DNA from 4 places in the Paenibacillus sp. WC2504 genome. Region 3 is predicted to be linked to each of the others. Evidence: riboswitches for the same ligand, from Rfam matches in the RefSeq annotation. Region 3 holds a riboswitch; each other region holds the start of a gene.
The links. A riboswitch is a leader RNA that binds a small molecule or an ion and turns the genes downstream of it on or off. The one in region 3 is predicted to bind cyclic di-AMP.
Positions count from the first base shown of each region.

Region 1: it holds a riboswitch for cyclic di-AMP, as region 3 does, so the genes downstream of both, ACUN27_RS37035 (ubiquitin-like domain-containing protein) here and ACUN27_RS32460 (stalk domain-containing protein) in region 3, are expected to answer to the same signal.
Region 2: it holds a riboswitch for cyclic di-AMP, as region 3 does, so the genes downstream of both, ACUN27_RS03295 (APC family permease) here and ACUN27_RS32460 (stalk domain-containing protein) in region 3, are expected to answer to the same signal.
Region 4: it holds a riboswitch for cyclic di-AMP, as region 3 does, so the genes downstream of both, ACUN27_RS02720 (hypothetical protein) here and ACUN27_RS32460 (stalk domain-containing protein) in region 3, are expected to answer to the same signal.

Region 1 covers NZ_JBQZFH010000001.1:8,088,455-8,096,471, forward strand. The annotation lists gene yabG (sporulation peptidase YabG) at 1-289, opposite strand, end outside; gene rsmA (16S rRNA (adenine(1518)-N(6)/adenine(1519)-N(6))-dimethyltransferase RsmA) at 345-1,253, opposite strand; gene rnmV (ribonuclease M5) at 1,316-1,858, opposite strand; gene ACUN27_RS37035 (ubiquitin-like domain-containing protein) at 1,975-3,066, opposite strand; cyclic di-AMP (ydaO/yuaA leader) riboswitch at 3,405-3,598, opposite strand; gene ACUN27_RS37040 (ABC transporter ATP-binding protein) at 3,881-4,624, shown strand; gene ACUN27_RS37045 (ABC transporter permease) at 4,621-5,853, shown strand; gene ACUN27_RS37050 (TatD family hydrolase) at 5,839-6,606, opposite strand; gene ACUN27_RS37055 (HD domain-containing protein) at 6,634-7,911, opposite strand.
Region 2 covers NZ_JBQZFH010000001.1:702,466-710,482, forward strand. The annotation lists gene ACUN27_RS03280 (ATP-binding cassette domain-containing protein) at 1-277, shown strand, start outside; gene ACUN27_RS03285 (EcsC family protein) at 410-1,186, shown strand; gene ACUN27_RS03290 (NAD(P)/FAD-dependent oxidoreductase) at 1,754-2,983, shown strand; cyclic di-AMP (ydaO/yuaA leader) riboswitch at 3,169-3,329, shown strand; gene ACUN27_RS03295 (APC family permease) at 3,427-5,262, shown strand; gene ACUN27_RS03300 (YqkE family protein) at 5,319-5,579, shown strand; gene ACUN27_RS03305 (polysaccharide deacetylase family protein) at 5,576-6,526, shown strand; gene ACUN27_RS03310 (hypothetical protein) at 6,564-6,779, opposite strand; gene ACUN27_RS03315 (hypothetical protein) at 6,966-8,017, shown strand, end outside.
Region 3 covers NZ_JBQZFH010000001.1:7,153,604-7,161,620, forward strand. The annotation lists gene ACUN27_RS32440 (sensor histidine kinase) at 1-242, opposite strand, end outside; gene liaF (cell wall-active antibiotics response protein LiaF) at 268-930, opposite strand; gene ACUN27_RS32450 (PspA/IM30 family protein) at 1,105-1,728, opposite strand; gene ACUN27_RS32455 (LiaF transmembrane domain-containing protein) at 1,756-2,055, opposite strand; cyclic di-AMP (ydaO/yuaA leader) riboswitch at 2,224-2,376, shown strand; gene ACUN27_RS32460 (stalk domain-containing protein) at 2,390-3,187, shown strand; gene ACUN27_RS32465 (GNAT family N-acetyltransferase) at 3,619-4,809, opposite strand; gene ACUN27_RS32470 (sporulation protein YjcZ) at 4,987-5,100, shown strand; gene ACUN27_RS32475 (molybdopterin molybdotransferase MoeA) at 5,178-6,446, opposite strand; gene moaA (GTP 3',8-cyclase MoaA) at 6,469-7,473, opposite strand; gene mobA (molybdenum cofactor guanylyltransferase) at 7,529-8,017, opposite strand, start outside.
Region 4 covers NZ_JBQZFH010000001.1:561,803-569,819, reverse strand. The annotation lists gene kdpB (potassium-transporting ATPase subunit KdpB) at 1-1,509, opposite strand, end outside; gene kdpA (potassium-transporting ATPase subunit KdpA) at 1,540-3,210, opposite strand; gene ACUN27_RS02730 (potassium-transporting ATPase subunit F) at 3,259-3,336, opposite strand; gene ACUN27_RS02725 (hypothetical protein) at 3,493-3,996, opposite strand; gene ACUN27_RS02720 (hypothetical protein) at 4,024-4,440, opposite strand; cyclic di-AMP (ydaO/yuaA leader) riboswitch at 4,564-4,732, opposite strand; gene ACUN27_RS02715 (hypothetical protein) at 5,018-5,539, shown strand; gene ACUN27_RS02710 (APC family permease) at 5,609-7,435, opposite strand; gene ACUN27_RS02705 (AraC family transcriptional regulator) at 7,587-8,017, shown strand, end outside.

The sequences.
Region 1 (8,017 bases), 930 kb from region 3:
ATCCCGCGTTCACTTTCTGCGTATGGGCAACCGAGAGTTGGTTTTTCTCCTGAAGCTGCACTTGGGCAACCGCCAGCCTTCGCAATGACTCGCGAAATTCAGGCGAACTCGACCTGGGATGGTCCATCGACTCTGTCGGATTCTTCAACGTTAAGTCCACTAGAGGCGCGTCCGCAAGCAATCGGTAATCGACGCCGCGCAGGACTGCCTTCAATTGATCGATACGTTCAATCTTAAACATGACGTCGCCGCCATAGGATTTACGGGTTACAAAATCACCTTGCCTCATCGCACAAATCCCCTCCATGGGTTATCCTATGGCGGGGCTGGGCATTTGGTGCGGGTTATTTACAGCCGTGCGCGCGAAGCGCAGTCGACAAGCGCGCGAATTCGTCCATGCTGAGCGTTTCGCCGCGGCGCGAAGGCTCGATGTTGATGCTCTGGAGCAGAGTTTCCAGCTCCGATTTGTTTTCTTTGGTAAAGAACCTCGCAGCGAGGTTGTTGTACAAGGTTTTGCGCCGCTGGACAAAGGACGCCTGGACGACAGCGAAGAAGAAGTCCACGTCCGCCACGTCAACCGGCGGTGTTTTGCGCACACGCAGCCGGATGACGGCAGAGTCCACGTTCGGCTGCGGCACAAAGACGGTGCGCGGCACGATCGTGACAAGCTCCGGCTCGCAGTGGAACTGCACGGCAATGCTGAGGCTGCCGTAATCTTTGGTGCCCGGGCGAGCCGCCATGCGGTCGGCCACCTCTTTTTGAATCATCACGACGATGTTCTCCAAGGGAAGCTTCTCTTCGAGAAGCTTCATAATAATCGGCGTCGTGATGTAGTAGGGCAGATTGGCGACGACACTGACGCCATCCAGCCCGTCAAAATGCTGCCGGAACAATTCCGGCAGGTCCGTCTTCAAAATATCGCCATGCACGACACTCGCATGGGGATAAGGCTCCAGCGTCTCGCCTAGGATAGGCAGGAGACGCTGATCGATCTCCACGGCCAAGACGCGCCCTGCGAGCTTGGCCAGCTGCTGGGTGAGCGCCCCAATGCCAGGGCCGACTTCCAGCGCGCCTTTGTTAGGCCCAAGCTCCGCAGCCGAAACGATCTTGCCCAAGATATTCTGGTCGATCAGGAAGTTCTGACCCAGACTCTTTTTGAGCACGAGATTGTGCTTTTTTATAATTTGTTTCGTCTTACTGGGTGTTGCGACATCTTCCGCTGTTACAATCACTTCACTGCCGGGTATAGTCATTATGTAGCCCTCATTTATCTATAGGTTCTGAATTCCGAATTCCACTGTTATTCCTTACTTTACTATATCTTCGGCTCCAGATGCTCCAAGGCTGCCTCAAATTCCTCACGTGAGATCTGGAACATCGCACATCGCTTATAAAATTGTTTGCCATTGCAGTAACCGATACCCAGGGCATTGCCAACAACGAGCCTCCTGGAAGCCGCCTCCGGATGAACGATCAGCCCTGCGGCTATGAGATCCTCCATGGTAAGCTGCGAGACAGCCCCGTCGTACTCTGTCCGCAGGTTCTGGAGCGCCTCCCGGACAATCTCCGGCGCTGCGTTCTCGACGCCGATGTCGCCCTTATATTCGGCCTGCGCCTGCGTGATAAAGGCATGCTTGCAGCCAGGCACCTTGGCTGCCACAATCTTCCGTATCCGCTCACCTGCGTGATCCGGATCCGTAAAGATAATGACGCCTCTGCGCTGCTGCGCGAGGGCTATTCGCTTCAATACGGCTTGCCCGATGGCTGAGCCGCCTGTCTCTATCGTATCCGCCTCGACGGCTCGGCGAATAGCGGCCGTGTCGTCCTTGCCTTCAACGACGATGACTTCTTTAATCATAATCGGTTCCCTTCCCAGTACGCAGAAAAAGAAGAGGGATTCCCTCTTCTTTCGCCCAGGCTGCTTGCCTGGCAACGTATATTGACATTGTTCCCGCTGAAACAGACGTTTACACGTTAATTTTCAGACGGCTTTTTCGGTCCTACGACATAGACCGTATACCCTTGTTTCGTTCCGAATTTATTGGCGTAGCCATGATCTTCAAAGTACACATCGATCATTTGGCCTTTCACACCACTGCCAATATCTTCAGCACGACGGAAGCCAACGCCCTCAATGTAAACCCACCATCCCAGTGGGATAACTTTCGGATCTACCGCAATCGTTCTGCCCTCAGTAACTGTCGTTCCTGTATACGTCTTCCCATACCCAGGAGTTCCTTCGGCTTTCCCTGTCGAATCGGCTCCCGCTGAATAAGCCGTGAGTTTCACGTTCTTGAGGATTTGTTTATACCCAAATGTTACACCATTCTTAGAGACCTCATCCACGCTAGGGGATGATGCCGACAGAACGACAACGGGATTTTTCGTGCCAACGGACACAACTTTTTTAACGCTTTGTTCCTGTACTTCTTGACCTACAACAGCTTCTGCAACTAATACGCCATCTTCGTAAGTCTTTTCTTTCTTTTTCAGAAGTACGCCCTCTTTACCTTCTTGAACGACCTGCTCTTTACCCTTAAGCAACGATGCATCATTTTTCTTTTCCGTGTCGAATGCAATCGGTTCTGTTACTTCTTCCGTCTCTTTTTTCACACGGACGATTTTGATTTCATCGCCTGAGCTTAAAGAGGCTGTCGGTTCGGGAGTCAGCTTATCGTGCTCCCCAAGTGCAATATGTAAACGTTGCAATGCACTTTCAACCGTTCTTGCAGTTGTGTAAACAGTGGTGGTCTTTCCATCAGCAGTCAATTGAATTGGAGAAGCGTGTTCGATGACGAATTTGTCCCCGCCCTTGATTGTAGCCGTAGGGTCTGCAGATATTTCATCGTGTTCACCAATCGTTATGGCTTGTTCATCCAGTAGGCGTTGCAGGACCCATTGCTTCGTGTGCACAACGGTTTCTTGTCCATTCACAACCACGGATACGCTCTTGGTAGCCGTACCGTACAACAACACCAAAAACATGAAAGTCATTGCGATTGAGATTATAGCCAGGCTTAAAATCAAACGCAAGTTTTCATGCTTCCATCGCAATGCGAAGGACATGCTGGATGATCGTTTTACATGGGTCTCGCTAAAAGAGATACTGCCCACTTCTTCGGTCCTCCTTCAAAGCCTCGCCGCCAGGTTACAGCATGATTAAATTTGACGCGACTAAGGTTTTTAATTTAACTTAACGTGTCGTCCATCGGCAGTTGTTTGGAAACAGCTGCGTTCTGGTCGTCCCACCCCGCTTTGCTATTCATCATCCTATGAATTCCGGGTTACGAATAGTCGTCCGAAACAGTTAAAGGTCCTTATGGGGACAAAAAGCCAGCAAGAAGAGGACTCTTCTCGCTGGCTTAGTTTGCATAGTAAAAATACACAAATAGCACGCACGACAATCGTTACCTCTCTTACGCTTACGAGGTTAGCTGACGGATTCGGACGTGAGAGTCGCCCTACTCAGACGTAAACTTACGTTCAACGTCCAAGATTCACCCCTGTTACTCACTCTGTTTACTTCGTCAGCGATACCGCTTTATAAGCTAACAGTGGTTCCCCCGTTCCCATAATTGGAACTCAGCGAATGGAAAAATGGCAAATTGGTTATTAAGTTATTATGAAAAGTATATTACGCTGTTAATCTCTGCCTGTAAAGGGATTAACACCTACTAAAAAGGGCTAAATCGATTAAAAATAGCTTATTTTCAAGATAAAACCACCTTTTATCTACATTTAACTCATTATAACGTACGAATACTAAGTTTCTTCGTGTTTTCACTCTTAAACTAGGCTTCGAATCTAAATTTGTTTATAATTATCAGGTATGAAACCTATGTATAAATTCCAATAATTAGATATTTAGGGAGGCACTGAGATGGGTCCCATATTACAAGTTGACGCTTTATTCGGGGGATATTTACCAAATAAACCTGTTCTTCACGACCTCACATTTTCCATCCGTCAGGGTGAAATGATGGGATTAATCGGACTGAATGGCGCAGGAAAAAGTACGACCATCAAGAACATCCTTGGATTGCTTCAACCGCAAAGGGGTTCAATTAAAATTAACGGTTTGACGTTAGCCGAAGATCCGCTGCCTTACCATGCCACTTACGCTTATGTGCCCGAAAGTCCAGAGCTATATGAAGAGCTTACGATTCGCGAGCATCTGGAGTTAACCGCCATGGCTTACGGCTTAACGAAAGATGACTATCTCTCCCGCTCTCAAGCGCTGCTCGAGCAGTTTCACATGCAGGACAAGCTTAACTCTTTCGCAAGCCATTTATCCAAAGGGATGAAGCAAAAGGTCATGATCATGAATGCGTTCCTGATCGAACCTTCCCTCTACATCATTGATGAGCCTTTTCTCGGGCTCGATCCGCTGGCTATCCGCTCATTACTGGAGTTGATGGTCAAAATGAAGCGACGCGGCGCGTCATTTCTCATATCCTCGCATATTTTGTCTACGATTGAAAAATATTGCGATAACTATGTCGTCCTTCACAAAGGACATATGGTCGCTCAAGGCGATTTAGTCGAATTGCGTCAGCAGACAGGGCTCCAGCAAGCGTCATTGGACGACATCTTTTATAAACTTGTAAAAGGAGAATTAGTATGAAGGCGATGGACATGGATACCCGTGCCCTATGGCAGAAGAGATTTGAGCATTATATGAAGGAATCCATGGGTTACCTGCAGTATGCAGCGCGCAGCAATTTTTTCGGCTTCCTGCTATTTCTTGTCATCCTTTCTTCCTATTATTATGCAAAAATACTACAGCGCCTTCCGACAGATTATCCCTATCTGTGGATCGTCCTTTTGCTGCTGGTACCATTGTTAGCCTCAAGCCCCATTCGCACGCTAGCTAGAAGCGCAGACCGTATGTTTCTACTGCGCGTTGAACATCAGATGGGTCCTTACTTCCGCGGCGGATTCATGTACAGCCTAGTGCTGCAAGCATTCTGGACATTTCTGGCATGGGTTGTCCTATGGCCCTTGTATCATCACTGCCTAGGCCGCGATGAGCAGCATTTCTTATGGATGCTTGCTTTGCTTCTATTAATGAAGGTAGGCCATTTATTGGCCAGCTGGCAAGAAAGCCGATTTACTAATGAGCGCGCAAGAAGGATTTCCGTTAGCTTCCGCTGGCTGGCAACAGTTGTCCTGATTTCTCTGCAATTTCTGACAAGCGTCCTCTGGGCAAGCGGAGCTGCTCTTGTACTTACACTGGCTTGGTTAACTGCTACGCATTACGTATCCAAATACTACATCGGGTGGGATTATCTCATTGCGAAGGAAAGGCAGCAGCAAGCGCGATTATATGCCTTTTTCAACTGGTTCGTGGATGTTCCGCAATTGGGAACACGAATAGCCCGCCGAAGCTGGATCAGCGGGGTCACAAGATTTATTCCTTTTAAACAAGATGCTGCCTATCTCTACATATATATGAAAACATTTCTACGTACGGAGCTATTCGCGATTGTCTTACGTATATCCTTACTGGGCACATTAGCCATCGCCGTTTCAAGCAGCAGCACAGCGAGACTGCTCATCTTCTTCATCGCTTTGATCATTTCCATGGTTCAACTTACGCCACTTGAGCGTTCACACCGCTATACCTTTTGGCTCGACATGTACCCGCTTAACCGGCAGTTGAAAGCCGGCTCCTTAGCCTTCATCATTTGGTCAGCCTTGCTGCTAGAGTTATGTATGCTTTCGATTCCGTTCATGATTCGATCTTCACTTATCTACATAGTCGTGCCGCTCATCGGCTTCCTCTTTATCTCACTCACCTGTGGAGTATTTCTACGACGAAAATTTGCAAAGAATGCTTTACTTGAGACCTAACAAGGCAATGGCGTTGTTTGTCGTTATTTCTGCAAGTTCTTCCAGACTTATGCCCTTAATTTCCGCGGCGGTTTCGGCCACCAACCGAACATAAGCCGATTCATTGCGCTTGCCGCGGAAAGGATGCGGGGTCAAGTAAGGAGCGTCCGTCTCTATGAGTAAGCGGTCCAAAGGAACCTGCGCGAGCACTTCCTTGGGTTGTTTTGCATTTTTGAAAGTGACAGGTCCCCCAAAGGAAATATGGAAATTCATATCCAAACACTGCTTGGCCGTCTCCCAGCTCCCCGAAAAGCAATGCATGATCCCCCCGACTTCAGCTGCTTTCTCTTCTTTTAAAATGGTCAAAATATCCTGATGCGCATCCCGGTTATGAATCACAATCGGCATTTGAAGCTTGCGCGCCAACCTGATTTGCTCCCGGAAAACTCGCTGCTGTACTTCTTTAGGCGATTTATCCCAATAGTAATCAAGTCCGATTTCGCCGATTGCCACCACTTTTTCGTGTTGACACAGCGATTCGATCCATTCCAAATCTCCCGGCATCATGTCAATCGCATCGACAGGGTGCCACCCCACTGTTGTATAGATAAAATCATATTTTTCAGCAAGAGCTATTGAACTAGGAATTGTCTCTCGGTTAAAGCCAACATTCACCATTCTAGTAACACCGGCTTCACGAGCCCGTTGTATAACCTCGTCCTGATCTTCCTGAAATTGTTCTGCATTTAAATGAGTATGTGAGTCTGTTAGCATGTTCTTCTCCTTACTTCCTCTTATGTATTATTCCTGCTCGCCTAGCATCTCCCATAGCTCCGGATATTCAGAAGCATTCAGACGCTCAAGCAACTCCTCCGGGTAATAAACATGATGCTTACCCATTTGAAAGCCGCTAATCGACTGAACGATCTCCGAGCGGTGGGTGATTTCGGTCAGCGTCTCTTTATGATCCAAAAGCAGAATCGGCAAATTATCCTCCGTCTCCCCCGGCCTGTACACATCATAGGATTGATTCGACGGGAAATCAATTTCCATGTAATAGATTGGATCGAGCCCAACCTCGGCCATTACTTTCTCCATAAGCTGAACCATTCGCTGATTCGACTCATCAAAGGTACTGTATTTATACAATTTGCGGTCTAAGAATCGTTTGCACATATCAGCAAGGATAGGATCCTTTTCGCTCATCCAAAACGTTAACATCGCCTGCATCACAGATTCGTCGAGAAGTAAATAATCCTCAAGTGAAATCTTATTCTGAATCAGATGCAGGATCGGATCTGTCATAAAACCAAACGTATAGTTATCTTCATATAAATGTTTGGCGCGCGCAAAGATTTTGTGCAGCAGAATTTCCGCACTCCGAGTCACTGGATGGAAATAGACCTGCCAATACATCTGATAGCGTGACATTAAATAATCTTCTACAGCATGCATACCGCTTTCTTTAACGACAATATGCCCACGATAGGGCCGAATAACTCGGAGAATACGTTCCAGATCGAACGTCCCGTAATTAACACCCGTGAAATACGCATCTCTCAACAGGTAGTCCATCCGATCGGCGTCCAATTGAGACGACACCAGGCTTACAACAATTTCTTCATTGTAGGATTTGCAAATGACTCCCGCCACTTTTTTGGGGAAATCAGGTGAGACCCGGCTCAAAACTTTATTGACCTCCGTATCCCCCAACACAATTTTACAAGACCAATCCTCATGTCGGGTTCCAAAAGCCTTCTCAATGGAATGGGAGAAAGGCCCATGCCCCAAATCGTGCAAGAGTGCCGCACAAAGACAGATCAAACGCTCTTCCTTCGGCCAATCTTCATATTGGTTGCGTTCGAATTGGGAAATAATTTTGCGCGTGATCTCGTACACACCAAGCGAGTGCGAGAAACGGCTATGCTCGGCCCCATGAAAAGTTAAATAAGAGGTTCCTAACTGCCGGATGCGACGCAGCCTCTGGAACTCTCGCGTATTAATCAAATCCCAGATCGTGTTATCCTGCACGTAAATGTATTTATGAACGGGATCTTTAAAAACCTTCTCTTCCTTCATTCAATCACAACCTCTCTTTATTAAAATTCTACATCTTTTCGACATTTCACACCATCATGTCGACACATATGTCGTAATTTGTCGAATTTACTAATACCAATTTTTC
Region 2 (8,017 bases), 6.5 Mb from region 3:
GGAGTGGCAGCGATTTTCGGCGATAGTGAGGGCCAGAGGCAAAGCAGCGATCAGACCCGGCATGGTACGCATGCGAGATATCCCGGCGCTGGTTGTACCGCTGCTCCTCGCCATGTTTCACAAAGCTGAGCAAATGACCGTAGCGATGGAAATGAAAAAAATCGACGGCAAGCAGCAGCTGCTGAAAAAAAGCACACTGAGCTGGCAGCCCAAGGACACGTTGATCGTTATTTGGAGCGTAGTTGTTTTTGGTGTGCTGATCGTTATGCGTTACTAATAGGGAGAGAGCAGCTCATTCTGGAGGAGCTGCTCTTTTTGTGCTTGGCGGCTGTAGATCGAGGGGGAATCTTGAGGACGCAAGCCCCGTATACTATACTTTGACTAAGAAACTCGGACGGCGGTGACAAGCATGAAATTTTCTGATTACACCATCTATGAGCAGCAAATGCTGCGTAAAGTGAAGCTCTGGGAAATACGTCAACAGAAAACCCCAAATTTGCTTGAAAAAGCCTCGAAATCCGTCTCCACAAACATCAATAAGCTCATCCCGGAAAAGGTGCACAAAACGATCACGGCCACCGTCAGAGGGATGTTTCAGACGACATTGTTCGGGATGAACTATATCCCTCAGAATGACCCGCTTGTAGGCGCTTCTCTAGCTGAAAGTGATGCGAAAGCAGAGGAACTGCTGTCGCTTTATAAAAAGATTGCGGCTGCCGAGGGAGCAGGTACGGGAGCGGGAGGAATTCTGCTCGGCCTGGCGGACTTCCCGATTCTGATAGGGATCAAGTTGAAATTTCTGTTCGAGCTTGCGCACGCCTATGGCTACTCCACGAAGGACTATAGAGAGCGTTTGTTTATCCTGTATGTGTTTCAAATCGCGTTCTCTAGTCCAGCGAAAAAACCTGCTCTATTAGACACGATCAAGAATTGGCACGAGGTCGCAAGCGGCTTTCCGCCGTCTGACGCCTATATGGATCAAGTGGATTGGCAGCAGTTGCAGCAGGAATATCGGGACACTATTGATTTCCGTAAAATGCTGCAGCTTGTCCCCGGCATTGGAGCTGTCGTAGGCGCATGGGCGAATTTTGGCCTGCTGGAAGAGTTGGGCGTGGCGGGCATGAACAGCTTTCGCTTGCGTCGGTTAGAGGATAAAACCAGGTTGGAGGCTGAGGGTGAGCAGTGAACGGGTGGATTCCCGTTGGAGAAAATCCAATGAAAGTGCGAATTTCCTTGCTAAAATGCTGGTTTGGTTGGATGAAATCCAATAGGTAGGGGGAAATTGGCATCCTGTGGGCTGTTGCGGCGTGCTTCGTTGGATTTCATCCAACGGAACGCGGAAATCCGGCCTCAAAAAGGAGTTCTCATTGGAATTTATCCAATGAGAAGAGGCGAGGCATCGCCAGCCCGCGGTCCAACTCCTTAGCCCCTCCACGCGCTCGCCACGCCGTTCAATGTCTTGGTCCGCCACGTGCCCGCCACGCGCTCTCGCCCTACGTCCCGCATCCCCTCGCCCCGCGCACTTATGCCGCTGCACCCGCCCCCCATACCACACAGCCTTTTTTGACCAAGCTAGGCAATGTTCCAGTGATTTTTAGGAAAGAGGCACATATACTAATGATGAGCCAAACCATGTGTACGCCCTGAACGAGTATGTGATTTTTTTCACATGACAACCCTGGATGGTTTGGTCGATCTTTTTCACCAACGATGGTAGAGAAAAAAGATGATGTAATCGGAGGAGAGGATTCAGATGAGTAGACCGAAGGTGGTTATTCTGGGAGCTGGGTACGGTGGGCTTGTAACGGCAATAAGGCTGCAGAAGCTGATCAAAGCAGATGAAGTGGCGGTCACGCTGGTGAACAAACACGACTATCACTACATGACGACACATCTGCATATGCCGGCAGCCGGCACTGATCATCATGAGAATGCGCGTGTAGCAATTAAGGATCTGATCGATGAGCGGAAAATTCATTTTATCAAAGCAACGGTTCAGCAGATCGTACCTGAGGAAAAAAAGGTGGTTCTGACGGACGAAGTCCTCACCTACGACTACTTGGTCGTGGGGCTTGGGAGTGAGACGGAAACCTTCGGCATTCCGGGATTGCGCGAGTATGCGATGACAATTAACAGCATTAACAGTGTTCGCTTCATTCGTCAGCATACACAGTATATGTTCGCTAAATATAAATTGGATTCCAAGCATAAGGAATATTTGACAATCGTTGTTGGAGGCGCTGGTTTTACAGGCACGGAGTTTGTTGGGGAGCTGGCTGACCGAATTCCTGATCTTTGCCACATGTTTGACGTCGATCCTTCCCTTGTTCAGATCATCAATATCGAAGCATCGCCTACTGCTTTGCCGCCAGGATTGCCGAATGACCTCGTGGAATACGGCATGGACGTGATGCGCCGCAAAGGGGTTCAATATAAATTATCTACCGCCATCAAGGCATGCGAGCCCGGCGGCGTGCTGTTGGGAGACGGCCAATTCATACCTGCCGGCACGGTCATTTGGTCGGGAGGTGTTCGTGGGAATTCCTTGCTGCAAGATGCGGGCTTCCACGTCCAACGCGGCAGGGTCAAAGTGGATGACTACTTGCGTTCCTTGCAGTTTCCCGATGTTTTTATTACGGGTGATTGCTCGATTGTCATGAGCCCGGAAGGCACGCCATACCCCGCCAATGCCCAAATCGCCGTCCAACAAGGTTGTAATACGGCAAAAAATTTATACTATTCACTGAGTGGAAAGCCATTACGACCTTTTGCCTACGATTACAAAGGCACGGTCGCCTCGCTTGGTCGCGGAGAAGCAATTGGTATCCTGAAGGTCAAAAAAGTGAAAGGCAGGCTGGCCGCATTCCTCAAAAAAATAATCGATGCCCGCTATTTATTTCTCATTGGCGGTATCCCACTCATCTTCAAAAAGATGATTTTTAAGCAAAAACAAGCCACAAGGAAGCGTCATGTGAGAAATTAATTTTGCTGAAATACCCGAAAATCTAATGAATCAGACAATAAGCTAGTAAAACAGAGATACTGAAAGGATTACATCATTGTAAGCGGATTATCAAATGAATGCGGGGAGGGAATAATCTTTTTTAAGATTATTCTCTCCTTTACTATGAGCCAATAAGAGAGTAGTATCAACTCGTACGTTAACAGTTGAATATTTCGCTTAATTTTCTAATTAGAAAAGCGGGGGAACCATAGGTTTCAACGGGGTGAGTAAGGTGTGTCTTGTCGCATGCGGCAGCTACCTTTAGGGCAGATTTCTCGCAGCCCGAACCCGTCAGCTAACCTCGTAAGCGGTCGTGAGAAAGGAGAACATGTGGCTAAGCACAAGGTCTATCCTTGTGTTTTTTTGCGCCTAAAAAAGGGAAATCAAGCTGAAAACTAGGTTATTTGGAGGAATTTCACAGCATGACAAGTGACTCATTGAAAAAGATTGTATTCGGCAAACCGCTGAAATCAGCGGAGCTGGAATCTGAGAAAATGCAGGTATGGAAGGCTCTGCCCATCCTGTCTTCAGATGCCCTGTCTTCGGTAGCCTATGGCACGGAGCAAATTTTGCTAGAGCTTGCAACTGTTGGGGTTGCTGCTTTTGCTTTCTCATTGCCGATTGCAATCTCGATTATTGCTTTAATCATGCTTCTTGTTTTAAGTTATCGCCAAGTGATTGAGGCCTATCCAATGGGCGGCGGAGCTTACATGGTGGCCAAGGAAAATTTGGGCATGATGTCGGGAAGGCTCACCGGAGTTTCACTGCTGATTGATTACACGTTAACCGTTGCGGTTTCGATTTCAGCAGGCGTGCAGGCGATAACGTCGGCATTCCCGGTTACAGTGCCTTATATTGTCCCCATAGCCTTAGTGCTTGTCTGGTTGATGGTTTGGCTGAATTTGCGGGGCACTTCTGAATCCGGAACGGTGTTCGCGATTCCAACGTACTTTTTTATCCTGTGTATTTTACTGCTGATCGGCAAAGGGATCTTCGATATGCTGACAGGATCCATGAATATGCATGAATTCCAAGTTGTTCCCAGCTCGATGACGAGCTCATTGACTTTGTTTGTTATTCTAAAAGCCTTTTCATCCGGCTGCTCGGCCGTGACAGGGATTGAGGCGATATCCGATGCGGTGCCGCATTTCCGTACGCCATCTGTCAAGAATGCCAAGAGAACCCTGGCTTCGCTTGGTACACTATTGGCGATTGTCTTCGGGGGCGTCACCTTGCTGAGCTTGGGTTATGGAATTGCACCTGACCCGCATGGACATACTTCGGTCTTGTCGATGGTTACGGAGCAAGCGTTTGGCCGTGGCGTCATGTATTATGCCACACAGATTGGCACCATGCTGATTCTAGTATTGGCTGCGAATACGAGCTTCAACGGATTTCCTATTTTGGCATCCATTATGGCTCAGGATAAAAACTTTCCGCGCATGTTCTCGTATCGGGGAGATCGGTTGTCGTTTCACTACGGGATCGTAACGTTAGGTGTTTTGGCAAGTATCTTGCTCGTCATTTTCAAAGGAAAAACCGATGCACTTATTCCACTTTATGCGATTGGCGTCTTTTTATCTTTTACCCTTGCCCAAAGCGGTTTGGTCCGCAAATGGTTCAGAGAACGTCCGGCTGGCTGGATCGGCAAGTTCGTTATTAATGGGTTAGGGGGAATCGTTTCCCTTGCCGTTCTTATTATTTTCTGTATCACCAAATTTAGTGAAGGCGCTTGGATTGTTATTATTGTGACGCCGCTATTGCTTTGGGGAATAACCAAAATCAGCAATCACTATGATGATGTAGCCAAACAACTGCGCATTGATATCACACAAGAACGCGTATGCGTGAAGGAACCTGTAATCATTGTACCTGTTGCGGGCATTCACCGCGTTGTAGCGCAGTCTTTGAACTATGCCAAATCTTTATCTCCCAATGTCATTGCTTTCTACGTCTCGTTTTCGGATGAGGATGAAGAAGCGATGCAGGAGAAGTGGGATAAGTGGGATCCGGGCGTTCGGCTTGTCGTGTTCAAATCCCGTTATCGGACCATTTTGAAGCCGCTGGCTGAGTTTATTGAAAGAGTCGATACCCATGTTTCGGAAAAGCAATCGATCATGGTGATCCTGCCCCAGTTCATGCCGAAAAAATGGTGGCACCGCCTGCTCCACAACCAGTCTGCCGCACGTATTCGCTCGAAGCTGCAAGCCGATAAAGATATCGTCGTTGCGACGGTGCCCTATCATTTGCATGAGTAGAGGTGTACAATAAAGGGGTAAACCGGATGTAGAAATGGAACAGAGGTGAACCTTTTATGGCAAAAAAGAAATGGTCAAACACTACCGCTGAACCTAGCGCGCAAGATAAACCTGCGACACTCAAAGATTTGCTGCGCCCTGATATCGTAGCGGGGCTGAAGGCTCAGGCTGATGCGATGAAAGCTGAGGAGCAGGCTCGCAAAGAGGCTGCCAGAGCTGAAGCAGAGGCTGCGCGCAAGGCGGAGGAGAAACGGCTGGAGAATGATTTCGGCCACTTGCTCGAGAAGAGCAAGCTGGATTGGAGAAAACACAAATGAGGAAGCGCTTGGTGTGCTTCCTTTTTCTTTCGGGTGCGTTGATAGCGCTTACAGGTTGTGGGGTGGAGAGAGGGCCGATGAAGCTTGCGGACGAACCGGCTGTGTCGGGAAGGCCGGATTCTGTTGTATCTGCAGCGCCGGTTGTGCAAGGCGCCGTCACTCCGGTGCCCACTTCGAAAGTAATACCGACAGACATATCAGCGCCAACTGACGCACCACTCTTACCTGCAAAGTTGCCTTCGCTTGCCCAGACCTTAGTGGAACGCTATCATAAGGCAGTTCCGGCAAAATGGGGCGAGAACATCCCCGGCGTGCGGACACATCTGGTGACGCAGGATAAGGTGATCGCCCTGACCTTTGACGCTTGCGGCGGCAAAGAAGGCAGCGGTTACGATGAGAAGTTAATCGATTATTTGATCAAGGAGCAAATTCCGGCGACCTTGTTTGTTAATGCGAGATGGCTTGCCGCGAATCCGGACATTTTTGCCAAGCTGGCGGCGAACCCGCTGTTTGAAATCGAAAACCATGGGACCGAGCATCGGCCGCTCTCTGTGAATGGCAGAGCCGCATATGGCATCGCAGGAACCAAAGATGTAAGCAATGTGATTCGCGAAGTAACGGAGAACGCCGATGAAATCGAGAAGCGGACGGGTAGGCGGCCGCTATTTTTCCGCTCAGGCACGGCCTTCTACGACGATATCGCCGTTGACATTGCCCACGACCTGGGTTTTCAGTTGGCGGGCTATAACGTACTTGGCGACGCTGGAGCTACATTTAACACGGAGCAGGTCTACCATGCGCTTACTAAGGCCCGGAGCGGTTCCATCATTTTGGCGCATATGAACCATCCGGAGAAAGACACGGCTGAAGGTGTCATGAAGGCGATACCTGTTATGCAGAAGGCGGGCTTTCGATTTGTTCATCTGTCAGCCTATCCCGTAGAGTGAAATAGATGGACTTCCTATCGTTAATCTGCGCTGTTCATCACCTTTTTTTCATCTCAAAAAACTCGCACTCATTCCGATCATAGTAAGCTAAATCAGCAACACGCGATTGCAAAACCACGGTTGTTTCGCTGAAACGAAGGACGATCGCATTCGAATCGACAATATGATCGTCTTTGAAAACACGGACAAAAACGCCTTTTTCCACAGCTTCCTGAAAATCGGAATCCGTCACTAATCGTTGGTTACCGGCCATACTCAGCATTCTCCTTGCATGTATAAAATAGTTCTTCAATTGTACCACAACGCGCCAACAATCTCCCGTTCTCCACGAACGCCTACTCTTCGCCCGGCATAGAATGTAGCACCAAAGAGTCTATTCCTTGTCATTGACGAAATGGACTCCCAAATGCTGCATAGGCAGAGAGGATGCGTGATCCCGATGGACATTCAATTACTACCGATTCATTGGGTATATCTAGTATTTATTGGTTTTATTCTTACGTTTTTAATTAAACGCAGAGACACCACGATGATTTGTGTGGTTGGGATTTTTGCGCTGGGCTTGCTGGCAACGGAAACCCTAAGCGGTTCAGTATCCGGGGTGTTCAACAGCTTTATTTATGCAACCAAAGAGTTGATGGGAACGATTATGATTATCTCGATCATCGTAGCGATGAGCCGTGTGCTGATTCGCACGGGCATCAATGAAACGATGGTTGCTCCATTAACTCATTTTCTAAGGACGCCGGCGCTTGCTTTCTGGGGCATCGGGATTATCATGATGGTAACTTCCTGGTTCTTCTGGCCGTCTCCAGGTGTTGCACTCATAGGGGCGGTATTGCTGCCTGTGGCGGTACGTGTGGGTTTACCTGCATTAGGTGCAGCTATGGCGATGAACTTGTTCGGACACGGGATCGCGCTGTCAGGGGACTACATTATTCAAGGGGCGCCCAAATTAACAGCGGATGCCGCCGGGTTGCCGGTAACCGCGGTGATGGAGGCAAGTGTGCCGCTTGTTATTGTCATGGGGCTTGTGACAACGGTAACTGCGTTCTGGATGATGCGGCGGGATATCAAAAATGGGACATGGCGCGACGGTCTTGTGACGAGCGGTAACGGGGACAAGGATTCGCTGCTCTCCTCCGAGCAAGATGCCAAGTCCAGTATGTCTTCAAAAATGAGAAAAACACTCGCGGTTATCATCCCTGTACTCTTCGCTTTAGATGTGATTGCGATGTTCGTCCTTAATCTGCAAGGTGGGGACGCGACCGCGCTTGTCGGTGGAACCGCCGTGTTCATTCTCATCGGCGTTACGCTGCTGGCTCATCGCAGCAAAGGGCTGGAGCAAACGACTTCCTACCTCATCGAAGGCTTCGTCTTCGGGTTCAAAGTCTTCGGTCCCGTGATTCCAATCGCCGCGTTCTTTTATCTCGGCGACGCTGCTTTCACGGAGCTGTTCGGTAAAATACTGCCGGCAGGCTCGCACGGCAT
Region 3 (8,017 bases):
GGCTCAAGCCGGCGTGTAATCCGTGAGCTGTTCCAGTAACCGTACCCTGCGCCAATGCCTCCGATAATCACGATGGCCATGAAAACGAATTTCACACCTTCTTGCCAGCTCGTAAATGGATTGATTAGATTGTTTGAGTTCATAAAATAGATGATAGCGCCAAATACAAAAAAACTAAAAATAATCGATTCAGCCATACTGCGCCATATCATATTCGTTAATCTGCGTTTATAGCCGTCCAATATGCGCTGAACCTCCTCTAGACTTTTACATCACTTTAATTTTAATATCTCCTACGATATAAGAAAGCACAAGTTTCACGCGGTGATCGCAGCTCTCATAATTGGACGACTGCCACTGTAATTTGTTCATTACGCCTGACTCACGCTCACTTGCGACTTGAATTTGGCCAAATGTAACGGATGCCCCAACTGAGACGCCAATATCATCCGGTACCTTTATATCTACGTCGCCTATCACACCTTGCAGAATAAGCGTAGTCTCCTTTTGCTCCAGTATCGCAAGCGAGAGATCGATATACGTCTCCCCAATAATGTACCATGTTGAACTATTGCGCATGATCCAAGGCTCACGCCCCAATCGAACACTATCCATCAGCTTCTGCTTCTGAATATAGGTGTCATCTTTATGCACTTGCTTAGACCTTATGAAAAAGAATCCTAATGAAATCAAAACGATAGCGAAAACAATCGTAATATGATCACCAAACAGAATCACAGCCCCCACGCCGATGAGCACAAACCCTTTGCGCTCTTTGCGGGAACGGACCCGATGAATGCCCAGCAAGACGAGGATAATCGCAAGAATGGGGAAAAAGCCTATCGTATGATCCAGAAGCAAAAAAAGACCGGCGCCAATCAGCACAAGAGCTGTATTCCGGTTGCGGTTGTTTTTGGTTTCTTCGCCCATCGCTGCACCTCCTCTGGCTGCCGATTAATTCGTTCATATAGATTCCTAGCATACCATAAGAATGGACAGCCTCCAAGATGCAAATCCTTGCCCAGCAAGGCTCTAGCATGAGGAAAGGAGGCCGGAGCTCGGCTGCGCCGCATCCTGTCGCGGCGCAGTACAATCACGCGAGGCTTATTTCTTGTCGCGCCAATCCTGCTGAAGCTTGCGCATCTCTTGCTTGAGGTTGCTGCCAGCCTCCTTCAGCGTCTCTTTCGACACGCGCCCCGCCACGCGCAGCCCCTGCAGCGCTTCCCGGCCGAGCTCGCGGCCGGTCGCTTCCAGCTCGCGCAATGCTTCGCGAGCTTCTTCCTTGGACAGCCCGCTTCGCGGCTGCCCCGCTCCTGCTGCGCGGCCTGCACGCAGCACCGCCAGCTCGTCTGCGAGCGCCAGGCAGACGTCCTGGCTGCTCGCGTACTGCGCGCGGTACTGCGCGCACGCAGCTTCCAAGCGCAGCTTCTCTTGCAGCGCCATACGCGCCAGCTCTTCGTCGCCTGCGCGCATGGCCAGCTCGGCCTGCTCGGCGCGCAGCTGCGCCATCTCCTCCGCGTCGACGCTTTGCTGGCGCAGCTCAATCGTTCGCTGCAGCGCTTCCTCGTAGCGCTCTTCCAGCTCGGCGATGCCGCGCGATGCTCCAGCGTGTCCGCCGTGTCCTGCGTGGCTCGAGTGGCCGCCTCCCCGTTCATGCAGGTCCAGCTTGCTTGCTGCCTCCTGCAAGGCCATATCGGCCATTTTACCAATTCGATCAAATACGCTCATGATCCACACCTCCTAAATTCCTGTTGATTAAAGTTTGAACTCCGCCGAATCGTTTTGTTTTTTTAGCATGCGATAGCCGTAATACATTAACCACACAGCAAACACAATCGCTAGGAATCCAGATAATTTAGTAATTAATATCAGGGCACCAATGCCGAAAATCACCCAGCCCATCTTCTTGCCATGGGTTATCCCCACATAACCAAGCCCCACCATCGCCACAGGAACCAGCAGTCCCATGACATGAAAATGCATACCAACTTGATGCATACAAATAAGAAAGCCTACCGCTATTAGAATGAACGCCCAACTTTTTGATCGATTCATGCTCACTATTGCACCGCCCTTCGCGTAATCTTCATGCTACTATCGTAGCCGAAAAGGATGTGTGTCAAAACGGACTCCCGACTGTTTTTGTACCTAGACCTAAGTCCAGTATGCACTAAGACCTTTAACCATATTTTGGGCGTTGTTTCTCTTATTCTATCAATGATAGAATATTTGAAGCCGAGTCCGGTGCACAGACAAAGTGCCGGTACGGGGGACGATTTACATGGGGTGAATATTTGCTTTGTACGCAGAGCAGACTAGGGAGAACCTTCTTCCCGAACCCGTCAACTAACCTCGGAGGCTCATTTTGAAGGAGGATTACCAATTGAATATGTTTACAAAAGGGTTAGCGTGCCTTGCTGTGTCCGCCACAGTTTTGGCAGGAGGCTTTCTTTCCCCATTTTCGGGACATGCCTATGCAGCCGCCGCGAGTATGGACGTGAAAGTGCAAGTCAACGATGACCTGGTTCAATTTCCGGATGCCCAGCCTTATTTGGATGACAACCACGCTACACAAGTACCGATCCGTTTCGTAACAGAGAAACTGGGTTATGATGTACAATGGCAAAAGGAAGGCGACGAAATTAAAGTCACACTGAACAATGACAAGCACTCTATTTCCTTGGTGTCCGGCCAAAAAGAGGCCGAAATCGATAGCACCCCTGTCGAGATGGACACACACGCTGAGTTCCAAAACGGTCGTGTCTACGTGCCGCTTCGGTTCTTAAGCAATGCTTCCGACATTCCCGTTCAGTGGGATGCAAGCAGCAACCTAGCGATTTTAAGTAAAGACGGCAATCATCACGCACCTGATTATGAACTATTTGAGTCAACAGCTTACTCCGCAGATCCTTCTGAAAATGGAGGCTTTGGAGCATTGGACTATATGGGGAATCCATTAGGAATCGGAACCGTTGCTGTAGATCCATCGGTTATTCCACTTGGATCTAAGCTCTATATAGAAGGTTATGATTTCAACGGCCTGCCAAAAGGCGGCATGTATGCTTATGCAACGGATACCGGTAGTTCCATCAAAGGCAAACGCGTTGATATTTTTATTCCAGGCTCCCAGCAATCCTTACGCAAATTCGGCTTCCAAACTGTAAAAGTGTACAAACTAAACCCGTGATGATCACGGGTTTTTTAATTTTGACGAGCATACGGCCAACTACCTAAAGCCTCACATAAACTGCGATGCAACTCCGGGACCTCCCTATCTATTCGATCGAATCGTCTCAAAGGAACTGGAGTCCGCTATTTGTGGAAAAACGAGCATTTCTCTTTTGTAACGGAACTACAGGCTCTTATTTGTCCTCGAACGTGCGATTTTCAGGAGATATCGGGAAAATAGCACCCTGTAGTTCCCTTCAGGTAACCGAAAAGGCGTTTCTCCCTGAAATAGCCACCCACAGTTCCCTTTCAGGTGAGGATACCGTGCAACTGCAGTACGAGAGCGGTTCGAGAGCTGTATGAGGGCTGGCCCGGAAGCCTTTTCGGCTGAAATTTCCGAGAGATAGCGCATTAACAAAAAAACAGCCCCGGAACACCGGGACTGATTCATTAAAAGAAATCCGCCAAATACGTCGTACGCTGCGGAATAGCCGCTTCCAACCGAGCAACCAGCTCCTGCGAGCCTTGAAGCCGCTCGATTTTGGCCATAAAGCCCGACTTTTGATAACTCATAAATAAGGCAGCCAACGTTTGAATACTACAACTCAGTATACGCTCTTCTGCCGGTTGCTCACCCTCAACTAACTTGGTGACCTCCGCTTTTTCCCCGCTGCCTGTGAATTGCAATTGGAAAATCCCGTCGTTCCAGTCTGCTTGCAAGTCAGAAATACGTAAATAGATAGGTTCAACTTCCTTGCGCGGTTCAAACCGATACTGCTTCAGGAAAGCTTCCACATCAACAATGCGCGCTGAAAAATACGTTATTTTCTCCTGCTTGAACTTAGGATCATGCACCAAGAAAGGAAGCTGATCATCAGCTGGCGCTTTAACCTCTACCTTCGAGATCATGGAATCATGATCGGCTATGAACTTCCACAACCCACGTCTCGTTTCTTCATCCAAAAACACCATCTCATGAATGGTCGCCGTATATTCTTTTACTTGATAAAAGACGTACCCCGTCCGTTCACCCTTGGCATTTACATAGAGGGCTACCGTACCCTTTTTATTTTTAAAATATCGGTTGTTCCACCAACTTGCGTCCCGCTTCAGCATGCCATTGAATTGCAAGGCGTACTGCTCATAAATGGGATTCAAAAGCTCCCATTCCCTCGTCACACGAACGATTGAACTACCTTCCGGAGCATGAAATTTCGGAAGTTTATCCGCAGGAATTTCATATTTCAGGTAATCAATATACGTTTCCCAGCCATACTTCCGATAAAATTCGAACTTAAACGGAGATAAAAACGAGACGGTCTGCCCTTGCTCTTTCATCACCTTAAGCGCTTGAAGCAGCAGCTTCGCTACCATCCCGTTGCGCCTATACTCCGGCCATGTTGCTACTCCCGCAATACCGCCCATGGCAAAACGCTGACCATTCAGCCACGTATGAAATTGGTTAATTTGAAGCTTGGCAGCTAGCTTACCCTGAACAAAATAGCCCCAAATTTGCTTCGGATCTGTCCAACTGCTGCGATCTTCCTGCTCTTCTGCGCTCAGCTCATATTGAAAAGCAAATTGGGATAAAGCAAGACTCTCCGGCAATTCCTGTTGTTCCAATGTTCGAATTTCACTCATTATGTATCACCTCATGTACAAGTATACTGGAAAATCATTGACAATACCTATGCCTAATTAGGCGCTTTCCATTTTGAAATCAGGGCATCCGTCCAATCAACGAATGTCTCTACGTCATATGATGTTGATGTATAGTGATTCAACCCACTTAAATACTTAAGAACCGGAGGGGATACTATGTCATATGCAGCTGGTTGTGGTACTGGATACGGATCTGGATACGGATCTGTAGGTGTCGTTCTTGTCCTTTATGTTCTGCTTGTTATCATCTTAGCTACTTTCGCAATCTAATCTTGCCTTCATTCCATTAAAAAGACCTGCCAGCACCAACTTCTTTGACAGAAGCTGGTGATTGGCAGGTCCTTTTTTTATTTTATCGGAAATATAAGAACACGTTCGCCCCTCGCAAAACCTGAACCTCCGGCAGGCAGCTGAATCAAACAATCCGCATCTTTAATGGAAACCATAATGCTGGACTTATCAATGCCGGAAGGCTTAACCCGCAAACAGCCATTCTCCACATGCGTTGTCCCTCTGACATAACGCGGGAATGCCGAGCCTTTGTCGTAATCTACATCCAGATAAGCTGTAATGGCTTCGGGGTAAGGTGTTGGACAGCCTGACATCGCTTTAATCAGCGGCTTGGCAAACAGCTCAAAGCCTACAAACGATGCGCCCGGATTCCCAGAGAGTGAGAGCAGCAGCCTATTCTCCCAAAAGGCTGCGCTCGTCGGCGTGCCTGGTCGCATCGCCACTTTATTAAACAGAAGCTTGCCTGCAAACCTTCCAAACAGATCCACCAGAACATCATAGTCGCCTACAGAGACACCGCCTGAGGTGATAACAAGATCAACTTTACCTAATGTCTCTAGCAGAGCGACTTCCACCTCTTCTACATTGTCCGAGAGCGCGTGCATAATCACCGCTACTCCGCCCGCTGCTTCGACTTGGGCAGCAAGCATGTAGCTGTTGCTGTTGCGAATTCGCCCTGGCTGCAGCGCTTCCTCAACATTCAATAACTCTGAACCCGTTGAAAAAATCGCGACCCTCGGTTTACGGAAAACCGCCACGCAGGAATAACCAAAAGTCGCTAATATCGCCGCTTCGCCAGGCCCAATTTGTGATCCTTGCGGCAGCAATAACTCCTGCGCGGCTATTTCCCCGGCAATAGGGGTTATGTTGCTGCCTATGGGTATATTTTTCTTGATGCAGACCTGAGGCGAGCTTACCCCCACGTCCAGCAAGGGAAGAGCATCCGTCATTTCCAGCATCACCACGCAATCCGCTCCATCTGGAACAGGCGCTCCCGTCATGATACGGGATGCAGCACCTGAATAAACGGTAAGCTGAGGAACCGTTCCGCTTGGAATATGCTCAATGACATGCAAGATAGCCGGATTTTCAGGCGTAGCTTGTTCAATATCCGCAGCGCAAACCGCGTATCCGTCCACGCCGGATCTGCGAAAATGAGGCACGGGGTGATCTGCATAAATATCCCCGGCTAATCGCCTGTTAAACGCGGCGGACAACGGTACAATTTCCGTTTCGGTAAGTTCGATATATTCGGAAAGCACGCTTCGAGCTTCTTCCACGGAAATGACTTTGCGCCCGAATTTAAGCTTCACATCGCTATTCACTAACGTCCGTTCCTCCTATGGGCTAACCGCCAATTTGCGACATCCGGCGAAGTGTTGGTGTATGAGACTGGCTTTCATTCAAGAGCGCCTGCGCCATCTCGTGATTTTGCGGTTTTATGTCCAAAGCACGGAAGAAAAGATCTTCCATTGCCGAATCATCCCCAATATAAGTGCGAACATTGAATTCGTCTGACCAATACAAGCATGGCTTCACATTACCATCTGCCGTAATTCGCAGGCGATTGCAGGTCTCGCAGAAGTGATCGCTGATCGGATGAATGAGTCCGAATGAACCTTGTGCGCCTTCGATCCGGAAATTTTGAGCAGGCCCGTTGCCATACACAGCATCCGAGGCTATGGCATTCCAACCCTTTTCCTTACAACGATCCAGTACGGTCGACAAGGGCAAATAGCGGCTTTTCCAAGCCTCATCTTGATGCCCGATCGGCATATATTCAATGAATCGAACTTGAATCGGACGATCCATCGTCATTTGTAAAAAGTCTTCAATTTCGTCATCATTCATGCCCTTCATAAGGACAACATTCAACTTGATCGGGGTAATACCCACACGATAAGCTTCTTCAATGCTGGCCAGAACACGGTTAATATCGCCACCTCGGGTGATGAGTGAGAACCGGTCCGCTTTCAAGGAATCCAGGCTTATATTTACACGGGTTAGTCCTGCTGCGCGAAGCTTTTCAGCTCTTGAAGCAAAATAAATCCCATTGGTTGTCAACGCAATATCTTCAATCCCGGGTATTTGGGAGAGCATGCCAATCAGTTGTTCCAGATTTTTACGCACAAGCGGTTCTCCGCCGGTTAATCTCAGCTTTCGGACACCTAGTCCAGCCAGCACGCGAACAACCTCGGTAATTTCCTCGAACGTTAACAGCTTGTCATCCGGTTCAAATTCCATTCCTTCTTCGGGCATACAGTAAACACAACGAAGATTACAGCGGTCCGTAACTGATATTCGTAAGTAATCGTGCATGCGTCCAAAACGATCCATCAGCAGCTTCGGCATGAAGTTCACCTTCTCTCCAGTCCATTATGACACATTTTTCAGCTAAATCCTACACTCATGATAGATTCTCTAACATAAACTTGTACTCATCCGGCGTATTCACATTCGCTACAAACTTTGACGACAGATTTAACTTTTCAAAAAAAGCATTCTCCGCAGGCAACCAGTCGATATGATCCAACAAACCCATTAGTCGATATTGTTCCTGCTTCAATAACACCTCAGCTTCAGAACCAACTAACCTGGAGTAAATGCCATGGAGCGGATGAACCTTGCCATCTATGACGGGGATAACCGCATCAACATTGGCTTCTTGGCACAATTGCTTCATAGCTTCTGCTGCATCAGATGAAATGAATGGCATATCACAACCGACAATCCACATAAATTGTTCGGTGGCGGCTTTCGCAGCTGCATGAATACCGCTTAGCGGCCCTTTTTGCACATATATATCGGACACCCATTGCACATTCATCGGCGTGGGATTAGAGGCTAGAAGCAATTGGAACGCCTCGGGTTCATTCGATATGACAATCGTCTGGTT
Region 4 (8,017 bases), 6.6 Mb from region 3:
CTTTTTAATCGCAGCGATTTTATCTTCCGGTTTCGCCTCTGCAATAAACTCATCTACGCCTGCTTCAAGAGCAATTGTTGCAGCTGTCAGCGGGTTATCCCCTGTACACATGACAGTTTTGATCCCCATCGAGCGCAGCTCGGCAAAACGCTCCTTCAAGCCCGGTTTTACAGTATCTTTGAGGTAAATAACACCGTAGATTCGATCATTTATTGCTACAGCAAGCGGAGTGCCCCCGGCCTTAGCGATCCGGTTCGTAATCGTCTCCAGATCATTAGGAATTTTGCCGCCTAAAGCTGTTACATATTTTTTGATCGCGTCAACAGCGCCCTTACGTACTTTGGAGCCTCCTGCGAGATTAAGCCCCGACATACGCGTCTCAGCCGTGAACTCGACAACTTCCGCACCTTCGTAAGCATTTGTTTGCCAGGATTCGCCAAGTTTATTGGCAAGCTCAACAATGGAGCGCCCTTCCGGTGTTTCATCTTTAACAGAAGCTTGAAGAGAAGCAAACGTAATGTCTTTGGCTGTCACGCCACTTACAGGAACGAATTCGGACGCCATGCGATTCCCGAAGGTGATGGTTCCCGTTTTATCTAAAATCATCGTATCGATGTCGCCTGCGGCTTCAACCGCTTTACCGGACATCGCAAGCACATTAAACTGCGTTACACGGTCCATACCGGCGATACCGATCGCAGATAAGAGACCGCCGATGGTTGTCGGAATCAGACAGACCAGCAGCGCGATCAGCGTGGAAATCTCCAGTTTCACATTCAAATACTGGGCCATTGGCACCATGGTCATAATGACGATCAAGAAGATCAGCGTCAATACGGCAAGCAGTGTTGTTAAAGCAATTTCATTCGGCGTTTTTTGCCGTTTCGCGCCTTCCACAAGTGCAATCATACGGTCTAAGAAAGATTCACCCGGATCGGTCGTCACTTTGACAACGATATAGTCGGACGCTACCCGTGTACCGCCGGTTACGGAAGAGAAGTCGCCTCCCGCTTCTTTAATAACAGGAGCAGATTCACCTGTAATGGCGGATTCATCAATGGAAGCCAAGCCCTCAATGATTTCGCCATCGGATGGGATGATCTCACCGATTTCAATACGAACGATATCGCCTTTACGGAGTGTAGTAGAAGACACTTCCTTGTAGGAGCCATCCTTTTGAACCAGACGAGCTTTCGTATCGGACTTCGTTTTCCGTAGAGAGTCAGCCTGCGCCTTGCCGCGCCCTTCTGCCAGTGCTTCCGCAAAGTTCGCGAAAAGCAGAGTAAAGAGCAGAATCAGAAAGACCGCGATATTATAAGCCCTGCCTACTTCCGTCGAGCCAAATAGGTCAGGTGCAAGTGATAATAGAAAGGTAATGACGGTACCTACTTCTACGACGAACATGACCGGATTTTTAATCATTACCCATGGATTTAATTTCTTAAATGAATCCACAATAGCTTGATTGACAATTTCTTTTGTTAATGTTTTTTTACGTTCCACTGCCATGTAAATCCTCCCTCTCTATTACGTCTATCCTTAACGCGCTGCCAAATGTTCAGCAATCGGTCCCAATGCAAGCGCCGGGAAAAACGTTAGAGCACCGATAACTAAAATAATCATGATCAAAATCCCCATAAATAAAGGCGTATTCGTCCGAAGTGTACCTGTTGTAACGGGCACAACACGCTTAGTAGCAAGTGAGCCTGCTATTGCTAACATGGCGATAATGGAAATATATCGTCCAACCAGCATGACAAGACCAATGCTCATCGCATAAAAGTTCGTTCCAGCGCTCAAACCGCCAAAGGCAGATCCGTTATTGGCTGCACCGGAGGTGAAAGCATACAGAACTTCAGAAAGGCCATGCATCCCTTGATTCGCTATGGACGTGACCGATTCAGGACGAATCAACGCCCAAGCCGTCGGTGCTAAAATGATGAGCGGATGCGTCAGAATCGCGATCGCAGCCAGTTTCACTTCTTTGCCTTCAATCTTTTTGCCCATAAATTCTGGCGTACGTCCAACCATCAGTCCACAAATGAATACAGACAAGATGAGATAAAGCAGTCCGTTTAATAAGCCGACCCCTTTGCCTCCAAATACGTTATTTAACATCATCTCCGCAAAAGGAACAATGCTTCCTAGCGGTGTAAGCGATTCATGCATCGCATTAACAGAGCCTGTTGTAGCTGCTGTCGTAACAGTTGTGAAAAGCGCTGTTTCAGATAATCCGAATCGAACTTCCTTGCCTTCCATATTCCCATGAACGCCCATCGCATCCACAGTAGATATGCCTTTATACTCTGCGTAGAACACCGTCGCCAGCATGACCAAGAAGATGATTCCCATGGCCGCGAAGACGGTCCAACCTTGTTTCTTGTTCTTAATCATTAATCCGAATGCGTATACGAGCGAAGTCGGCAGAAGCATCATACAAATAATATGGATCATGTTGGTAAACGGCGTTGGATTTTCAAAAGGATGCGCAGCATTCGTTCCGAACCATCCGCCACCGTTGGTACCGATATGCTTAATCGATTCCAAGGAAGCCACTAAACCGCGAGTAATCGTTTGTTCAGCCCCTTCAATCGTTGTCGCTTGAACAGCTCCCAGCAAGGTTTGCGGGACGCCTTGAAAAACTAAAATTAAAGCGACAATGAAGCTAAGCGGCAGAAAGACGCGAGTAATCGCTCTAGTCATATCCACGTAGAAGTTTCCGAGGTTATCTTGACGACCCACTAATCCGCGGATAAAAGCTACCGCTACGGCGAATCCGGTTGCCGCCGATGTAAACATCGGGAACGTAATGGCTACCATCTGAGAGAAATAGGAAAGCGTGTTTTCACCACTGTAAGCTTGCCAGTTCGTATTTGTAATAAAGGAAATCGTAGTATTAAAAGCGATTGTTGGAGATACGTTGCCAATCCCATCGGGATTAAACGGCAGAAAACTTTGAAGCCGAAATACGGCGTACATGAGGATCATCATGACAAAGTTGACGATTAATACAGCTCCTAAGTACTTCTTCCATCCCATCGCTTCGTCTTCTTTAACACCCATTAGGCGATAGGACATACGCTCGAAGGGGCCGAACACACGATCCAGACCACTCTTTTCATAACCGAACACTTTCACCAAGTAGCTGCCCACCGGCTTCACCAAAAGCATGATAATCACCAGTGTGATGACTACTTGCAACAATCCCATACCCATAGTAGGTTCTCCCCCTGCTTTACATAAGTTCTAATTTATCCATTAAAATTTCTCCGGCTTCACTAAAACAAAACCGAGATAAACCATGATCGCTAGCGCAATTAGTCCAATCACAATCATTTGGTTGCCTCCTATAAGTTTTCATTCAAAAACTCGCATCGAAAGCATCAGCTTACGCTTTTTCGCAAAATTTCATAAATCCCCAAAATCCCAGAAAGGTTAATGCCATTAATAAGACCATTGTTACATCGTTGTACATCGCGCACCTCCTCCAGATCAGACAGAACCTAATTTATTTGTTTGTAATAGAGATGATAGAAGAAACTTCACATCACCATTTTTAGAATAAATAACGTAGTCAGCGCCTAACCCTTTATAAATCAATCGGGGATTTACACTTTGGGTAATCACATACATCGGCCCTGAAGTCCAACTGCGGCATATCTGAATATAGCGGCAGCATAACGTCAAGCTTTCTTCGAACAGAATAATGCTCCCGATCGGATAATCGGGGATATGGGGTGAACCCGGTAATGATGTATCCACCTGGATGATCTTTTTTACTCCCTGCCCTTCTAGCTTGAGTTTTTCCATCTTGTTGTTCGTTAATGCAACATAAGGAAACCCAGCCAACCTGATTTGTTTCATAAAGTCCTCGCCTGCCTTGGTTGGCGCAGCTATTAGCAGCAAATCGCTTTGCATGACTTTCATCGCTTCCTTTTCTGACTCATTGTAACGCCGAACTGTATAAAAATGAGGTAAAGAATCCTTAGCGTGCATATAAAAAAAACATAAAAATGCGCATGCTTAGAAAGAGACATAGGCCTCTGAATGGTCAAAGATATATGAACGATTCGATAGAACATCCAACTCTTTGTTGCCTATAGATTTATGTTGAAGCTTATCTGACAAGTCAGTTAATGCCGACTCGATCACATGAGTCCTTACTTCTCCCCATGCCTCTTTCTTCTGACGGACATACTGCAAACCGTCCTCAAGGGAAAGCCCTTTGAGTTTCTGAAAGACAACAGCCCATTGAACGAAATCTCCCTTTAGATTGCCGCAAGGAATTTCATAATCTCCTAAACCGCTTGTTCCCAAGCTTGTTGAGATGGAAAGGATGCCGCAATGGCAGTCGCGGCCATGTCCGGGCAGCAGTTTATCGGATAATTCATCATCAAAGCGATAGCATTCAATTCGGGTAATCTTGCATTCGGGAACCATGTGTAGATTCACTCTCCTCATTTTTTTGGACAACAAAAAGAAGCCTGCGAGCAGAGACTCCCTGCTCTCGGGCTTCTTGGCAGCTTGGTATAACAAGCAAGCTGTAATTAGCACATAGAACGTTGGCTCTCTCCCAATTCGCTTACGAGGTTAGCTGTCGGATTCGGGCTTGGAAGCGCCCTACCTTGGCAAGCCGGAGCTTGCCTTGGATTCACCCCGCGAAGACGTTGATCTGCATCCGTCCTCTATTGGTTCCCCCGTTCCCCTTGTGGGGACTCAGCGTTATCAACTTGTTGTGAAGTTGATGCTCTGAATCTTACGCCTCGGAGATCCGCCTTGTAAAACGTACCGCGACCTTCTTTTTGCCATATAGACGAGTGGATGCGCTTTCAAACAATTAAAGCATGAATTCTCGTTATTCAAGCTTCGTTTTTCTTCCATTTACGCCATTTTTATCGTTTTTTTATGGGTTACCCCGCTTTTCTTTACCCCATTTTTATTCCTCTCAGCCTTACAATTGAGGAGCAGAACACACACATTATTGCTGTCAGGTCTTACGTGCAAAGGAGAAATAACGATGGCTTCCGCTCCCCGTTATTATTTAGGGTTAATCCCCGAAATGTTAAATCCGATCCCCTTAACTTACGAGTGGTTCGGCGTCTTATGGTTAGAAGAGGCTAACCGTTTCCCTGTTATTGTCGGGTACTGGTTCTCTAAGGAGAAATCAGACATTATTCAAAAAGCGCAACGAGCCGGATATGCCAATTTGACCGAAATCTCGGAGCATTACGTGATCATGAACATGTACAGATCCATACGAAATAAACAAAAGGAGCAAGACTGGGAGAAGCGATCAAGGCTGTCAATTCGCATGAATTTCACAGCACCTTGGAAGAATGTTCCCTCTGGCTTGTATGTTGTCAAATCAAGAAATACCTTTCCTCTGCATGCTTCAGCCATATCGAAAAAAAGGTTTTTCCTTTGGTTAGAGCACGCGGCCGTGTGTGAAACCGAGCAGGAACTTCAAGCGTTCATTCGAAGGGTGCAAAGAGAGCACCACCTTGGGAAAAGAATCAAAACGGAGAGTCCTACGATGTAGGAAAGCCTGACATACAAAAAACGTACAGAAATGGCGTTTTACTGCCGATTTCTGTACGTTTATGGTCAGCTACTTTTTCAAATGATACGGCACCGTCGTCACGATGAGATCCCGCCTGTACAGCAGAAACGCGCGGATCAGTAAGCTGGACTGATTATGGAGAATGTGCTGCCAGTTTCGTTTGGGAATAAACTGCGGAATTAAGACGGTTACCCGGAAATTCGACTCGTTCGCCTTATGCTCCACAGTATCGATGAACTTCGTCAACGGTTGAATAATGCTCCGATAGTGGGAGTGCAGGGTGACTAACCGCACATCCGGCTGCCAACACTCCCATTTTTCTTGGAACTGCTTCTCTGCCTCCCGATCAAAGGCCACATACACCGCAATAATCTGATCTGGCGCTAACGATTTCGCGTAATTCATGGAATTTTCCACGACATGGGTAATTCCTGCGACAGGCACGATCATCACATTCCCCTTGATCGGGATAGAAGGCTCACACGTCGTGATCCGCAGCTGCTCACTCACGGCCTCGTAGTGCTTTTTGATTTTATGGAACGTATAAACAATCAAGGGGAGGAAGATAAACACCGGCCATACCTGCCCCAGCTTCGTGATAAAAAAGATCAGCATGACGGTAAAGCTAATCAAAGCGCCAATCAAATTGATCGTTAGTTTAACGATCCAGCCTTTGGGCTTTTCGCGCACCCATTTGACGAGCATCCCTGTTTGCGCAAGTGTAAAGGGAATAAACACACCCACAGCATACAGCGGAATAAGATGCTCCGTTCTGCCTTTAAACGCAATAATCAGAATGATCGACATAATCGCCAGAAATATAATCCCGTTCGAATACCCTAATCGATCCCCTCGGATCGTGAACATTCTAGCGATATATTTGTCCCTGGCCAAATTAACGGCGAGCAAAGGAAAGGCCGAATACCCGGTATTCGCGGCAAGCACAAGGATCAGCGCTGTCGTGCCTTGAATGAAGTAGTACATGTAATTTCTCCCAAAGGTTTGAGAGGCGATCTGCGAGACGACGGTTTCCTCCGCTTTAGGCGCAATGCCATAGGCATAAGCCAAATACACGATGCCGGAGAACAGAATGGCAAGCAGCAATCCCATGGCCGCTAAGGTTTTGGAGGCATTCTTCGGTCCCGGGTCTTTGAAGTTCGGAATGGCATTGGAGATTGCTTCCACACCTGTTAAGGCCGAGCTGCCCGATGCGAAAGCTTTCAATAACAAGAACAAAGTAATCCCGGCAACCGGCGTTCCTATAGGAGCATGCATCTCAGGTGTAACTGTGCCAGTCACCCCTTTATACAAGCCTACACAGATTAATATAATCAGCGCCAAAATAAATAAGTAGACGGGATAGGCCAAGATGGAGGCAGATTCAGTGATCCCTCTGAGATTCAGAATCGTGATGGCGACAACGAGCAGAATAGCAATATTCACATTGTAGGGGTGGAGCGACGGGAAGGCAGAAGTAATTGCGTCTGTCCCCGCTGAGATGCTGACCGCTACGGTTAGGATGTAATCCACCAGCAAGGAGCCTCCTGCGAGAAGGCCGGCGTTTACACCCAAATTTTCCTTCGAAACGACATAGGCCCCGCCCCCATGGGGATAGGCGAAAATAATTTGCCGATAAGACAAAATGAGAGCCAATAATAGAATGAGCACACCCACGCCGATCGGTATCGAGTACCAAAGAGCCGCGGTGCTTATGGTGATAAGCACAATCAGTATCTGTTCAGGTCCGTATGCGACTGATGATAGCGCGTCAGACGACAGGATCGCTAACGCCTTTGTTTTGTTCAGCTTTTGCTCCCCTAACTCGGCTGATTTCAAAGGCTGACCAATGAGTAACCTTTTCAATGCAGAAAACATCATACCACCGCCAAATGTTTTGAGTTCATCCTCCCTTAAATTACCCCCTAAGTTAGAATAAGAACCACAAATCATACTGCCAAGTTTCTACAAAAGTCGAACAAGCGATGTGATAAAATGGTACCGAGTGACTACCCAGTCTATCCATTGGATGGTGATGACATTGACAGGCATCTCCCCGATTCGGCATACCACCTATCGTGATTTGGCGCCCAGCGTCCATTGGGCTCAATTGCACCAAAGAACGCCTCAATTCAAATGGGCGCGGCGCATTTACGACTTTCAGTTTCTCTATGTCATACAAGGCGAGCTGCAGGCCACTTTATCAGGAAAGTCGATGTTGATTCCTGCGGGGAGGCTGCTGCTTATACCTGCCAATGTGTATCACACCATTGAAGTATTAACAGCGCCGCATGTTCATCTATTGGGGATTCACTTTGATTTCTTTAGCGACCTGCGCGTGAAGCAAGGGGATATTGTCGTGGATGAAAGCCATCCTCTCATGGATTGTTTTTGCGCGATGCCTTATATCGACGGGGCACCTCTGTTTCCGTACGGTTACTCCATCTCGCTACCGCCAGC